2 regions of the Marinomonas sp. IMCC 4694 genome follow, and region 2 is predicted to be linked to the other one. Evidence: riboswitches for the same ligand, from Rfam matches in the RefSeq annotation. Region 2 holds a riboswitch; the other holds the start of a gene.
What was found. Region 2 has a riboswitch for thiamine pyrophosphate ahead of thiC (phosphomethylpyrimidine synthase ThiC). Riboswitches for the same ligand answer to the same signal wherever they lie in the genome.
Positions count from the first base shown of each region.

Region 1: linked by a shared signal. The riboswitch ahead of thiB (thiamine ABC transporter substrate binding subunit) and the one ahead of thiC (phosphomethylpyrimidine synthase ThiC) in region 2 are both predicted to bind thiamine pyrophosphate.

Region 1 covers NZ_VSRV01000001.1:2,543,392-2,549,548, forward strand. Annotated here, with positions in the region: gene thiP (thiamine/thiamine pyrophosphate ABC transporter permease) at 1-1,131, opposite strand, end outside; gene thiB (thiamine ABC transporter substrate binding subunit) at 1,143-2,153, opposite strand; TPP riboswitch at 2,231-2,350, opposite strand; gene FXV75_RS11455 (3-deoxy-D-manno-octulosonic acid transferase) at 2,373-3,599, opposite strand; gene msbA (lipid A export permease/ATP-binding protein MsbA) at 3,602-5,332, opposite strand; gene hldE (bifunctional D-glycero-beta-D-manno-heptose-7-phosphate kinase/D-glycero-beta-D-manno-heptose 1-phosphate adenylyltransferase HldE) at 5,444-6,157, opposite strand, start outside.
Region 2 covers NZ_VSRV01000001.1:1,963,721-1,969,877, forward strand. Annotated here, with positions in the region: gene thiC (phosphomethylpyrimidine synthase ThiC) at 1-1,697, opposite strand, end outside; TPP riboswitch at 1,895-1,999, opposite strand; gene rsmI (16S rRNA (cytidine(1402)-2'-O)-methyltransferase) at 2,077-2,958, opposite strand; gene FXV75_RS08940 (penicillin-binding protein activator) at 3,050-4,828, shown strand; gene FXV75_RS08945 (YraN family protein) at 4,779-5,162, shown strand; gene FXV75_RS08950 (SIS domain-containing protein) at 5,168-5,761, shown strand; gene FXV75_RS08955 (ClpXP protease specificity-enhancing factor) at 5,860-6,157, opposite strand, start outside.

The sequences.
Region 1 (6,157 bases), 580 kb from region 2:
CCCTGGCACCATCAAAATCATGTTACCAAGGTGCTCTATCTTGGTAGGCAACTTAGAAAGATAGGCTCGATCCATGCAAAACCGCGCCAATACAGCAAAGCACACCCCAAGCAACACACTAATGAAAGCCGCTGGCAAAGCGATTTTCAATGAGACGAATACCGCGTTCCATAACACCAAAGACCGCACCGTTTCTAAAAATACAGGCGAAAAAATCGGATCAAAAATCGCCAAAAAAGGCGGAATCACTAGAATAAAAGCACACAACAATGCGACAGCATCCCCCCCTTTTGCCCAATTAGAATCTCGTACAAGGTAATGGGAATCCGTCACCAAACTGGCGTCTTGTCGATTGATCGGTGCCATTCGATACACTAGCAACGCAAAAGCGCTGCAAATCAGTACTTGTAGCAGGGCTAAAAAACTGGCCTTGTTGAGGTCAAATTCAAAACGAAGCGCCTGATAAATGGCGACTTCTAAGGTGCTCGACTTAGGTCCACCCCCCAAACTCAACACCACAGCAAAACTGGAAAAGCACAGCATAAAAATCAGTACAAACGCGCCCGGCAACGTTTTTTTAATGTAATGCCATTCAATCCATCGAAACGCGGCCCAGCGCGAAAAACCTAATTGAGACGCCTGACGCCACTGCCCCGCAGGAATCAAATCATACCCTTGCAACAACAGCCGAACAGCCAAAGGCATATTAAAAAATACGTGAGCGAGTAAAATCCCGCTCAAACCGTACAAGGGAACCTCCACACCAAACAGCTGATTCAACCAACCGCGTCGGCCATACACCACCACCAGCCCCAAAATCGCCACAATCGTTGGCACCACCATAGAGACCGAAAACAGCTGCAACAATAAAGACCGACCGACAAAACGTCGGTGCATCAAACAAGATGCCACCGGAATCGCAATCAATAAACTCATGCCACTACTTAACAGCGCTTGCCACAACGAAAAACGCACCACTCGCCACAAGTACGGCTGCTGCACGTACTCATACCAAGTGGCAAAATCACTGTAACGCAAAAGAGCCGCCAAACTGGCGGCTCCTATTAATAAGAAAACGCCAACGCCCAACAGCGCAGGCGTCAGTCCTCTTATTGTGCGTAAAAAAAACACGTTCCGTGACCTTATCGGGTGGTCGCTTCAAGCCACTCATTGACCCAAAGATTACGATATTGTGCAACGTCTTTGGCAGGTAAGACTAGATTTTTGGTGGGTGCCAATGCACTGTCAAATGCCGCGGGTAAAGCTTGATCTAGCGCCACTACAGGCAGCATCCAGTTACCCGTTGCAATGGTCGATTGAAAACCTGGCTGCAAAATAAACTGCATAAAACGCGTTGCCAGTGCCGCGTTTGGTGCGTTTTTCATCATCGCGGCCACTTCTACTTGAGGGTAATGGCCTTCACTGGCTGGCGCAGCTTGGTATTTATTTTCGCCTTCCGCTACCATGTGATACGCCGGCGATGTGGTGTAACTCAATACCACATCAGCCTCGCCTTTCAGAAACAAACCATAAGCATCGGACCAGCCTTTAGTTACCGTCACCGTATGACTCGCTAAACGCTCCCAAGCCTCCGCCGCGTTATCACCATAGACGGATTTCATCCACAACAACAAACCCAAACCAGGCGTGCTAGTACGTGGATCTTGATAGATAACGCGTAAATCTTGATTATCCACGACATCTTTTAAACTGGTTGGCGGATTGAGTAACGTTTCTGTGTTGTAAATAAACGCAAAATGACCTTGATCAAATGGCAAAAAAGTCTTATCCGACCAACCACCAGGTACCGTCACAGCGGATGTATCGACGCTGTGATTGACTAACAATCCGGTCTTTTTCGCCGCTTCCATTAAGTTAAGGTCCAACCCCAACAAGATATCCGCTTGAGACGCTTGTCCTTCTAATTGCACACGGGACAAAATGCCAACCGACGAATCAAGCGCCACAAAATTCACTACACAATCACAGTCTTGTTCAAAATTGGCTTTGATTTTAGGGCCAGGGCCCCAATCGGATGAAAACGAATCGTAGGTGTATACGTTCAGCGTATCGACCGCCAGCACAATAGGCGACAAGGCGATGCCAAAAGTGACCAACGAGGCAGAAAAAAAAGGGCTAAAAGAAGTAGTCAAGGTGTCGCTCCTAGAGTAATTGAGCGGCGTACTCGGAAATAACAAGAATGGAATCAGAACACCCCAATAACAGGCGTTTTGATTTGCTATCTCGATTCCTACGCCAGCATGATCTGGATCAGGTTCGGTGGGTTAGTGGACAATCCACTTCTCAGCTTCGGTTTAAAAACACAACCAAAACACCCCATGAGATATTGAGCGCTTATTGTAAGGAGTCGGCTAACGGAAGTCTATTTCTGAACACACTCTGGCCACCGCGCCTTGGTTTTTTTGTGCAAATTGCAAAGCTGATCGGCCCAATTGGCTTCGTCGAGTCGAGTCGGCAGCCAACTCCACGATACATTGCGTCAAAGCGGCGTCGTTTTGACAACGCAACGCACCGTTCGCATGGATAAGCTGCTCGGTAATGTCTAAAAAATTGAACGTATGCGGACCCACAATAATAGTCTTACCAAGCAATGCCGGTTCAATCGGGTTATGTCCGCCTCGTTCGATCAAACTGCCACCCACAAACGCTACGTCTGACGCTTGGTAGTAGTGCATCAATTCCCCCATAGAATCACCTATCACCACGCTTGCTTGGGACCAATCCGCTGGCGAGGTCTGACTACGACGCAGCACGTCAAACGAGGCTTGTACAGCCAACGCGGCAACGGCATCAAAGCGCTCAGGATGACGCGGTACCAAAATAAGCAGCGCATCCGGGTAGGTTTGCCGCAACACCTTATGTGCACGCAGCACTGAGTCATCTTCACCCTGATGCGTACTCGCACCAATCCAAACAAACCGATTTCCTAGACTCTGGCGCCAGTTGTCTTGCCGTACTCGTTCTGGAACGGCAAGATCAAATTTAATATTTCCTACCACTTTCACCTTCTTTGCCCCAAGCGCACTAAAACGCTCTGCATCAGCTTGAGCATGAGCCAAAAAACAATCGGGCAACGCCAGTAAAGGTTTAGAAACAATGGGGATTTTTTGATAGCGCCGAAAAGAACGCTCACTTAACCGCGCGTTTACTATGTCAATTTGAATGCCTTGACGTTTTGCTAACTGTAAAAGATTTGGCCAGAGTTCCGTCTCGACAATCATTAAATGGGAACACCGCAGTTGCTTAAGCGCCCTTTTTACGGCACATCGCCAATCCATAGGTAAATATCGATGTTCTGCAAAAGGAAACGACTTGGCCACCTGCTCGGCACCCGTTGGCGTCATAGTGGTCATCAATAATCGTTTCTCAGGAAATTTTTCCCGCCACACATCAACCAAAGGACGAACAGCCAACACCTCGCCTACAGACGCACAATGGATCCACAAATCCGCTTCCACCTTGGGCCAAAAGCCCAACGCTTCTTTCGCTCGATAACTCGAATAATGGGTTTTAAACTGTCGTATTTTCCATAAAACAAACGGCGAAAAAATGACGAATAACACACGGTAAAGCCACATAACTAGGCAATCGTATCGCTGAATTGCTGATTATGCAGCAAGGCGTAGGCGCCATTTAATGCTAATAACTCATGGTGAGAACCCTGCTCGATGATCTCACCATGGTCTACCACAGCAATGATGTCGGCGTTCTCAATGGTGGACAATCGATGGGCAATGGCAATCGTGGTGCGATTCGCCATTAGACCATCCAATGCCGTTTGAATGGCGCGCTCAGATTCGGTATCCAGCGCCGATGTCGCTTCGTCTAAAATAAGAATGGGCGCATTTTTCAAAATAGCGCGAGCAATAGCGATTCTCTGACGCTGGCCGCCCGACAACAACACGCCGTTTTCGCCAACCATAGTATCCAATCCATGATCCAACTCTTGGATAAAGTCCCACGCGTTTGCGGCTTTAGCGGCGTTAACCACCTCCTCTTCATCGGCTTCTTTTAAGAATCCGTAGGCGATGTTGTCTCGAATCGTGCCGTTAAAAAGCACCACCTGCTGATTGACTAGGGCAATGTTCGAACGCAAATCCGTCAGTGTATAGTCACTAATGGACACACCGTCTATGCTGATTTGACCTTCATTGATGTTATAAAACCGTGGCAACAAGTTTGCCATGGTCGATTTACCGCTGCCAGAGCGACCGACCAAGGCCAATGTTTTGCCCGCAGGCAAAGACAAGTTGATATTTTTGAGCGCATATTTCTCGGCGCCAGTGTATTTAAATGACATGTTTCGCCACTCAATATCGCCTTTGAACATTGTCGCCGTCGTTTTACCGTCATCGACCTCTTCTTTTAAGTCGATAAAATCAAAAATACTGTACGACGCGGCAATGCCTTTTTGCAAAATGCTGTTCACCTCGGTTAACTGACGAATGGGTTTGCCCAACATACCTGCCGCGGTCAAAAATGCGATAAAATCCCCTGGCGACATATGCGAGCTGATTGACGGGCTCAGAGCAAACCAAATAAGAATCGCCATCATGACCGCTAAAATAAACTGCACAAGAGGGATGTTTAAGGATTTGGTCATTTCCATTTTTAGCTGAGAGCGTCGATTCTCTCCAGCCGCTTGCCGAAAGCGCTCAATTTCATAGTCGCTACCGCCAAAAATTTTCACCACCTCGTGGCCTTTAATGGCTTCAGACGCTACATCGGTCACGCCGCCCATGGCATTCTGGATGCGCGTACTCAGCTTACGAAAACGCTTTGAGGCGTAAGCGACAATTAAACCAATCAGCGGCACCACTAATAAAAACAACAATGACAAACGCCAGTTCATGTAAATCATGTAACCCAGTAAGCCGACCACTGTTAAGCCTTCTCGCAGCAGCACGCGAATGGCTTGAGTAATGGAGCCGATGACCTGCTCGGTGTCATACGTTAACTTGGCCAACAAGCGCCCGGTTGGAATAGAGTGATAATAATCGGATGGCAGGCGCACCAGTTTGTTAAACATATGAGTGCGCAGATCAAACACCACATTATTCGCAACTTTGGCCATAAAATAGTTGCCCAAAAAGGTGCCTATTCCGCGCGCAATAAATACCGCCAAAATTGCCAACGGGATCAAGGTGCGACTGTCTGAGATGGTCCCAAGAGACACCACATCAACAATGTGCTTTAGCAAAGCCGCCAACGCCGGTTCCATTGCCGCGTAAATCACATACCCCAACACACTGAGCAACAGATAGCCCCATGAGGAACGTACATACCCCAATAAACGGAAATAGGTTTTCATACCGGACGCAGGAGTTGGCACGGTATTTCCCTTATCCGTAACCGTTTCTTCAATGATAACGTCTTCAACAGTTGTTTTGTCGACCGTGCTTTTGTTGTTTTTATCTTGCATTTACAGGTTCGCTTTTTCGATGATCGCCGTGGTCGAATACCCATCCACAAAAGTCAGCACTCTTACTTCGCCGCCATTTGCTAGCGTATGTTCCGCGCCGACAATGGTGTCGATCGTATAATCGCCCCCTTTTACCAGAACATCTGGCGTTAAAAACTCAACAATCTCTTTTGGCGTGTCTTCATCGAACCAAGTCACCCAATCAATCGCGCCCAAGCCTTCTAATACCGACATGCGATGGATAAGATTATTGATGGGGCGCTTTTCACCTTTTAAACGCTTCACTGACGCATCCGTATTCACGGCGACAATTAAGCGATCACCTAAGGCTTTCGCTTGCTTCATATAAGCGATGTGCCCAGGGTGAAGAATATCAAAACACCCATTGGTAAAGACGATCTTTTCGCCGTTAATCTGAGACAGCTTAATTTGCTCAAGCAAGTCTTCTGGGGATAAAACACCAAAATTCGTACCGTGTGAACGCTGAAACATAATACCTTCTAACTGATCGGCACTGATCGATGCCGTGCCCAGCTTTCCAACCACATAACCCGCGGCTTGGTTGGCGTATTCCACCGCATCAATCAAGCGTTTGCTGGTCACATACACCGCAGCTAACACAGCCACCACCGTATCGCCCGCACCCGTCACATCGAACACCTCTTTCGCTGCGGTCGCCAATGAAAACGGCGGTTTATCCTCGCTTAATAATAT
Region 2 (6,157 bases):
TCGAGGGACAAATTGAACTGATCCTCCCAACGGAATTCAAAACGCGCTTTTGAAAGAGCATTGTCGCGAATCTGTGCGCCAGGGTGCCCTTTAGCCAAATCCGCTGCATGGGCGGCGATTTTGTAGGTAATCAAGCCTTCTTTTACATCGTCTTTGTTGGGTAAGCCTAGATGCTCTTTTGGCGTGACGTAGCACAACATGGCACAACCGTACCAACCAATCTGAGCAGCACCAATGCCAGACGTAATGTGATCATAGCCAGGTGCAATGTCCTGCGTTAAAGGCCCTAGGGTATAAAACGGTGCTTCGTGACACAGCTCGAGCTGCTCTGTCATGTTCTCTTTAATTAACTGCATCGGCACATGCCCTGGACCTTCAATCATGACTTGCACATCGTATTCCCAAGCCACCTTCGTCAGTTCACCCAAGGTACGAAGCTCTGACATTTGCGCTTCGTCATTGGCATCCATAATGGAACCAGGGCGCAACCCATCCCCCAAAGATAAAGCCACGTCGTACTCGGCACACAATTCGCAAATCTCACGAAATCGCTCGTATAAGAAGCTCTCGGTGTGGTGAGCCAAACACCATTTCGCCATGATGGAACCACCGCGTGACACAATGCCGGTCAGACGTTTTGCTGTCATAGGGACGTAACGTAATAAAACACCGGCATGGATGGTGAAGTAATCCACGCCCTGCTCTGCCTGCTCAATTAAGGTGTCGCGAAAGACATCCCAGTTTAGGTCTTCAGCCACACCGTCTACTTTTTCCAGTGCTTGATAAATCGGTACGGTACCAATCGGTACAGGGGAATTGCGCAAAATCCACTCACGCGTTTCGTGAATATTTTTTCCCGTCGACAAATCCATTACGGTGTCCGCGCCCCAGCGTGTTGACCAAACCAGTTTTTCCACTTCTTCTTCGATCGAAGACGTGACAGCAGAATTACCGATATTTGCGTTCACTTTTACCAAAAAGTTTCGCCCGATGATCATCGGCTCAGATTCTGGGTGGTTAATGTTATTCGGAATAATCGCACGGCCGCGAGCCACTTCGTCGCGAACAAATTCTGGCGTAATGCGGGTTTGTAAATTCGCGCCAAAACTTTGTCCTGGGTGTTGTCTAAGTAACAATTCACTTTTGATCGCATCCATGTTTTGATTTTCACGCAGGGCAATGTATTCCATTTCGGGCGTGATAATGCCCTGCTTCGCATAGTGCATTTGAGTCACGCACTTACCTTTGCGGGCTTTTCTAACCTTAGGCAGTTCTTGGAATCGCAGCGCGTCAAGAGCTGAGTCGGTTAAACGAGATTGCGCAAAATCGGATGAAACAGAAGCAAGCCACTCAGTATCTTGACGCTGCTCAATCCAAGGCGCACGCATGGGCGACAAGCCTTTATGAACGTCAATGGTCTCTTCTGGATCGGCGTATGGGCCGGAGCAATCGTAAACGTAAATCGCTTCGTTAGACTCAAAGGTGAGATTATGAGGATCCGACCCGATAGGCGTATCAGTGAGGTTGATTTTACGCATGGGCACTCGGATGGAATCATCAGAACCGGCAAGATAAATACGCTCCGACGCTGGAAAAGGCGAGCCTTGTAGCGATTCGATGAAGGACTTCGCCGCTAGGCGTGATTCTTCACGAGTTTGCTTAGTGATTTTTTGAGTGTTCGTGTTTGTTGTCGACATGAGCATTTCTCTTTTTTATCGTAAAAAGTGGGAGAATTGCTTGTCTGGGGTGCTGTTTTTAATCAACGCAAAAAACGATGAAAAAAAGCAATCAATGAATCTTGGCAAATAACGCTGAGAGAAGATGGGTAGCATGTTGCTAACATCGAATCACAAGCCGTTAAAAGACAAGAGTTCATTCGATGCAGAAAAGAAAAAATAGAGACTTTCTTGTTTCCTACGCGGGTGTTAACCCGATCAGGTTCTGCGGATCCCGCATTAAATAATGCGATCTCAGCCAAATGGCACTCCGACAAGTGGTTCTGAGTATACTCAGTCTTATTGGAATGTAAATACCCGCTTTTATAGTGAGTATTTAGTCTCCATTTGGTGTGTGCTGCTAGCCGGCTTGCATCTCTAACGCCATTTTATAGAGGGAGTTTTTCTTTTCGCCGGTAAGTTTTGCGGCCATCGCGGCGGCTTGCTTGACGGGCAAATCTTCTAACAAAATACTCAAAATACGCTTCGCTTCGATGTCTGCTTCATCACCGCTTTCTTCGGTAAAACTCAACATCACAACAAATTCACCCCGCATTTGATTGGCATCTTCGTCAAACATGCGAAGAATTTCTTGGGCGGTGCCAGACAAAAATGTCTCAAAAGTCTTAGTCACTTCTCGCGCCAACACCAGCTGAGCGTCGTCGCCGTAAACTTTTTGCACATCGGCAATAGAGTCATACACTCGATGGGTGGACTCGTAAAACACCACGGTTCCGGCTTGCTTTTTCCATGATTCAAAAAGATCACAACGGCCTTTCGATTTAGCCGGAACAAAGCCCGCAAAGAAAAACTGATCCGTTGGCAAACCGGATGCACACAAGGCAGCAATCACGGCACAAGCCCCTGGAATTGGCATAACTTTATGCCCTTTTGTACGCAATGCGTTCACGACATGATAACCTGGGTCTGAAATCAACGGCGTCCCCGCATCGGACACTAAGGCCACGTTTTTGCCCTCATCTAACAGGCTCGCCACATAGTCCGCTTTGTCTTTTTCATTGTGGTCATGGATCGAAAATAATGTTGCCTCGATACCAAAATGATTGAGTAAACGTCGAGTGTGGCGTGTGTCTTCTGCGGCGATGTAATCCACGTCCCGGAGGGTCTGCTCAGCTCTCTTGCTAAAATCACTAAGATTACCAATTGGCGTTGCAACTATGTACAACGCCCCTCTCACATCATCTGAACTATGTGGTACCATGTTGCCTCTTTTATTTGTCATTTATACACTTATGAGCCGAATTCATTACCGCATCATATCATTAACCCTTGGCGCTTTTCTGCTGAGCGCGTGTCATTCCGTGAATTTAAACATGGAAAAGCCACGAGTCGTAACTCAAGCGGAAAATAAAAATCCAGCACAAGATGAAAGAACAGATTTACCCAGTATTTATCATCCATTAAAAGCATCAAGTGCGTCACAGCGAGTTATCAACGCCTACAAAGATGCACAGGTTTTTTATGGACAAGCTGAATACCAACAAGCCTTAACAACATTAACCGCTAATGTGTTGCCTAAGACGTCTAGCGTTCAATTTGAGGCTTATTTATTGGCCGCCGCCTCGGCGTCTGAATTAAACTATCTTGCAGACGCGTTGCATTATGTGCAATCTGCAGAAAAACTAGCGGTAGCGAGACGCTCAGACAACCAAAATCGCTTAAAGCTCACACAAGCTTCTATTTTTGAACACGTTGATGACTGGTTAACTGTTATCAATTTGCGCATGGATTTGTCCTTCAGCCTGCCGCTCAGTGAAAAGCAAAAAAACGATGCTAAACTTTGGCTTGCTATACAAAGTCTCACCCAAAACGAACTTGAAGCGCTATTTCAACAGCAAAAACCCTTACTTAACGGCTGGCTTTCGATCAGTGAGATATTAAGAGACCCTTCTCTTTCCATTGAACAACAACTCACAATGTTTAGCCTGTGGCAAACGGGTAATCCCAATCACCCTGCGGCGATATCACCACCACATGACTTTCAAGTATTGTCCTCCGTTAAAGACATGGCCCCGCAGAAAATGGTTTTGCTTTTACCCATGAGCGGAAAATTAGAGCGCGCATCACAGGCTATTGTAGATGGCTTTTTTGCAGCTTATTACCGCCAGACTTCTGCAAGGCCTCAGGTTACGGTTATTAATACTGAAAACTACCCAAATATTATTGAAGCATTAGCCGCTGCCAATAATAGACAGCCAGACATCATTATTGGCCCATTACAGAAAAATAACGTGGCACAAATTAGCCGAGTAGTCTTGCCTTATCCTGTTATTGCACTTAATCAGCTGGATGTTAATCAGCACCCAAAAAACCTTTACCATTTCTCTTTAACCGCAGAAGATGAAATTCATGAGCTGATTAGTTTTGCGAAGCAGGAAGGTGCCAACAGCGCTGCTATTTTAAGCACCCAAGATACGTGGGCACTAAAACAAAGCGATGAGTTTCGTGTGGCTGCTGAAACAGAAAACGTCATCATTACGTCCAACCAATCCTACGCAAATACACCTAAGGGAAGACAAGACGCCATTCAGAAACTCTTGTTAGTCAATGAAAGCTATGGGCGCAAAAGCTTGGTTGAAACATGGACAGACACAAAGGTAGACAGCGTATCCCGGTCTCGTCGAGACTTAGACTATGTCTATTTTGTCGGTAAGTTAAACGATGCAAAGCAGATTAGACCCCTCTTGGACTTTTATTTCGCAGACACAATCCCCATGCTAGCAAGCAGCACTTTAAACGACAGTGCGCCTGACAATTCGATTAACCCTAGCGATATTGAACGCATTTTGTTTACTGAAGCCCCAGCACTCCTCCCGACAAATACGTCTCTTAATGAACTACCAAGCAATCAAAATTCTAATATATTGCGTCGTTTACAAGCATTGGGAGCCGACGCGTATTTGCTGGCAAATAAACACACCCTGTTTACTTTATTGCCAAGCACTAAAATATCGGCAAATACTGGCATTATCACCATGGACAAAACCGGTGTTTTTCATAAGAGGCCGGAAATCATGACATACCGAAAAGGAAATTTGGTGTATGCAAACAATCAGCTATTTTTTAAACAAAAAGAAGACACCCAAAAATAATGGCGAAAAAGCCGAGCAAGCCGCTGAACTATTCTTGCGAGAACAAGGCCTTCGTTTTGTTGAACGAAACTTCTTTTGCCGAATCGGTGAAATCGATCTGATTTTCGCAGATAAAGACACCTATGTATTTATTGAGGTACGCTATCGCGCAACCAACACCCACGGGAATGCAGCAGAAAGCCTTGGTAGATCAAAACTAAAAAAGGTTCGCAACAGTGCCGCATTATGGCTGCAAAAAAACAATCAAGTGAACAGTGCCTGTCGCTTTGACACGGTGTTGTTTGATAAAAAAATTGACCGACACCATTTAACATGGCTTAAAGCAGTATTTTAAACACTATGGATTTTCAAGAAGCAATTTATACCCAATTCGCCCAGAGCTTTGAGGCCCAGCAGCAAGCTCTCGAGAGCTTACCACCTTATATAGAGCATGCAGCCAAGGTGATTTTTTCAAGCCTAGCCTCCGGCGGAAAAATTATTTGCATCGGCAACAGCACCGGGTCACATTTATCGCAATATTTCAGCACCTTAATGCTGGACAGAATGGACAGAGAACGCCCAGGCTTACCCGCCATCAATCTCAGTGGTGATGGCTCTGCATTATTGGCTATTACTCATAATGACAGTTATCACGATGTTTTTTCAAAGCAAATTACCGCCTTAGGCAACCCTGGAGACATTTTGTTTGTCATTGCAAATCGTGGCAACACTTCGCCCATTATACAGGCCATACAAGCCGCCCATGAGCGTAAAATGAGCATAGTCGCCATGACCAGCCCAGAAGCCAAAAACGTATCTTCACTCACTTCACAAGACGATACTGAAATTAAAATAAATCTGTTAGGCACGGCTCGCGTTCATGAGTGTCAAATTTCAGTCATTCATATTTTAGTCGATTTAATTGAGCGCCAACTATTTGGTTACGATGAGTAGCAAGCTATCGTGCTAGCACGCCTAGGCATCGCTCAATAACGTAAAAAGTCGCCCACAAGGCGACTTTGAATGAGATAAACAGCGCTAAAAGCCGTCGCTCATTTTACTATTTTAAGCTGAAAACCTTTTTTTGGTTCGGGCGGTGTCGGAGTCGGCGCCTTTGTGAAAGCTTCTTCTGGGAAAACGAAGCCATCACCATTCTCTTTGGCATATAAAGCCAACGCCGCTTGAATAGGCACATATACCTGCATAGGTTTACCACTAAACCGAGCCTCAAATGACACCGCTTCTTTATCCATGATCAAATGGCGCACAGCAGACATACTAATATTCAATACGATTTGCCCGTCTTTGACGAACTCCGTAGGAATCACGACATCTTCGTACTCTGCATTC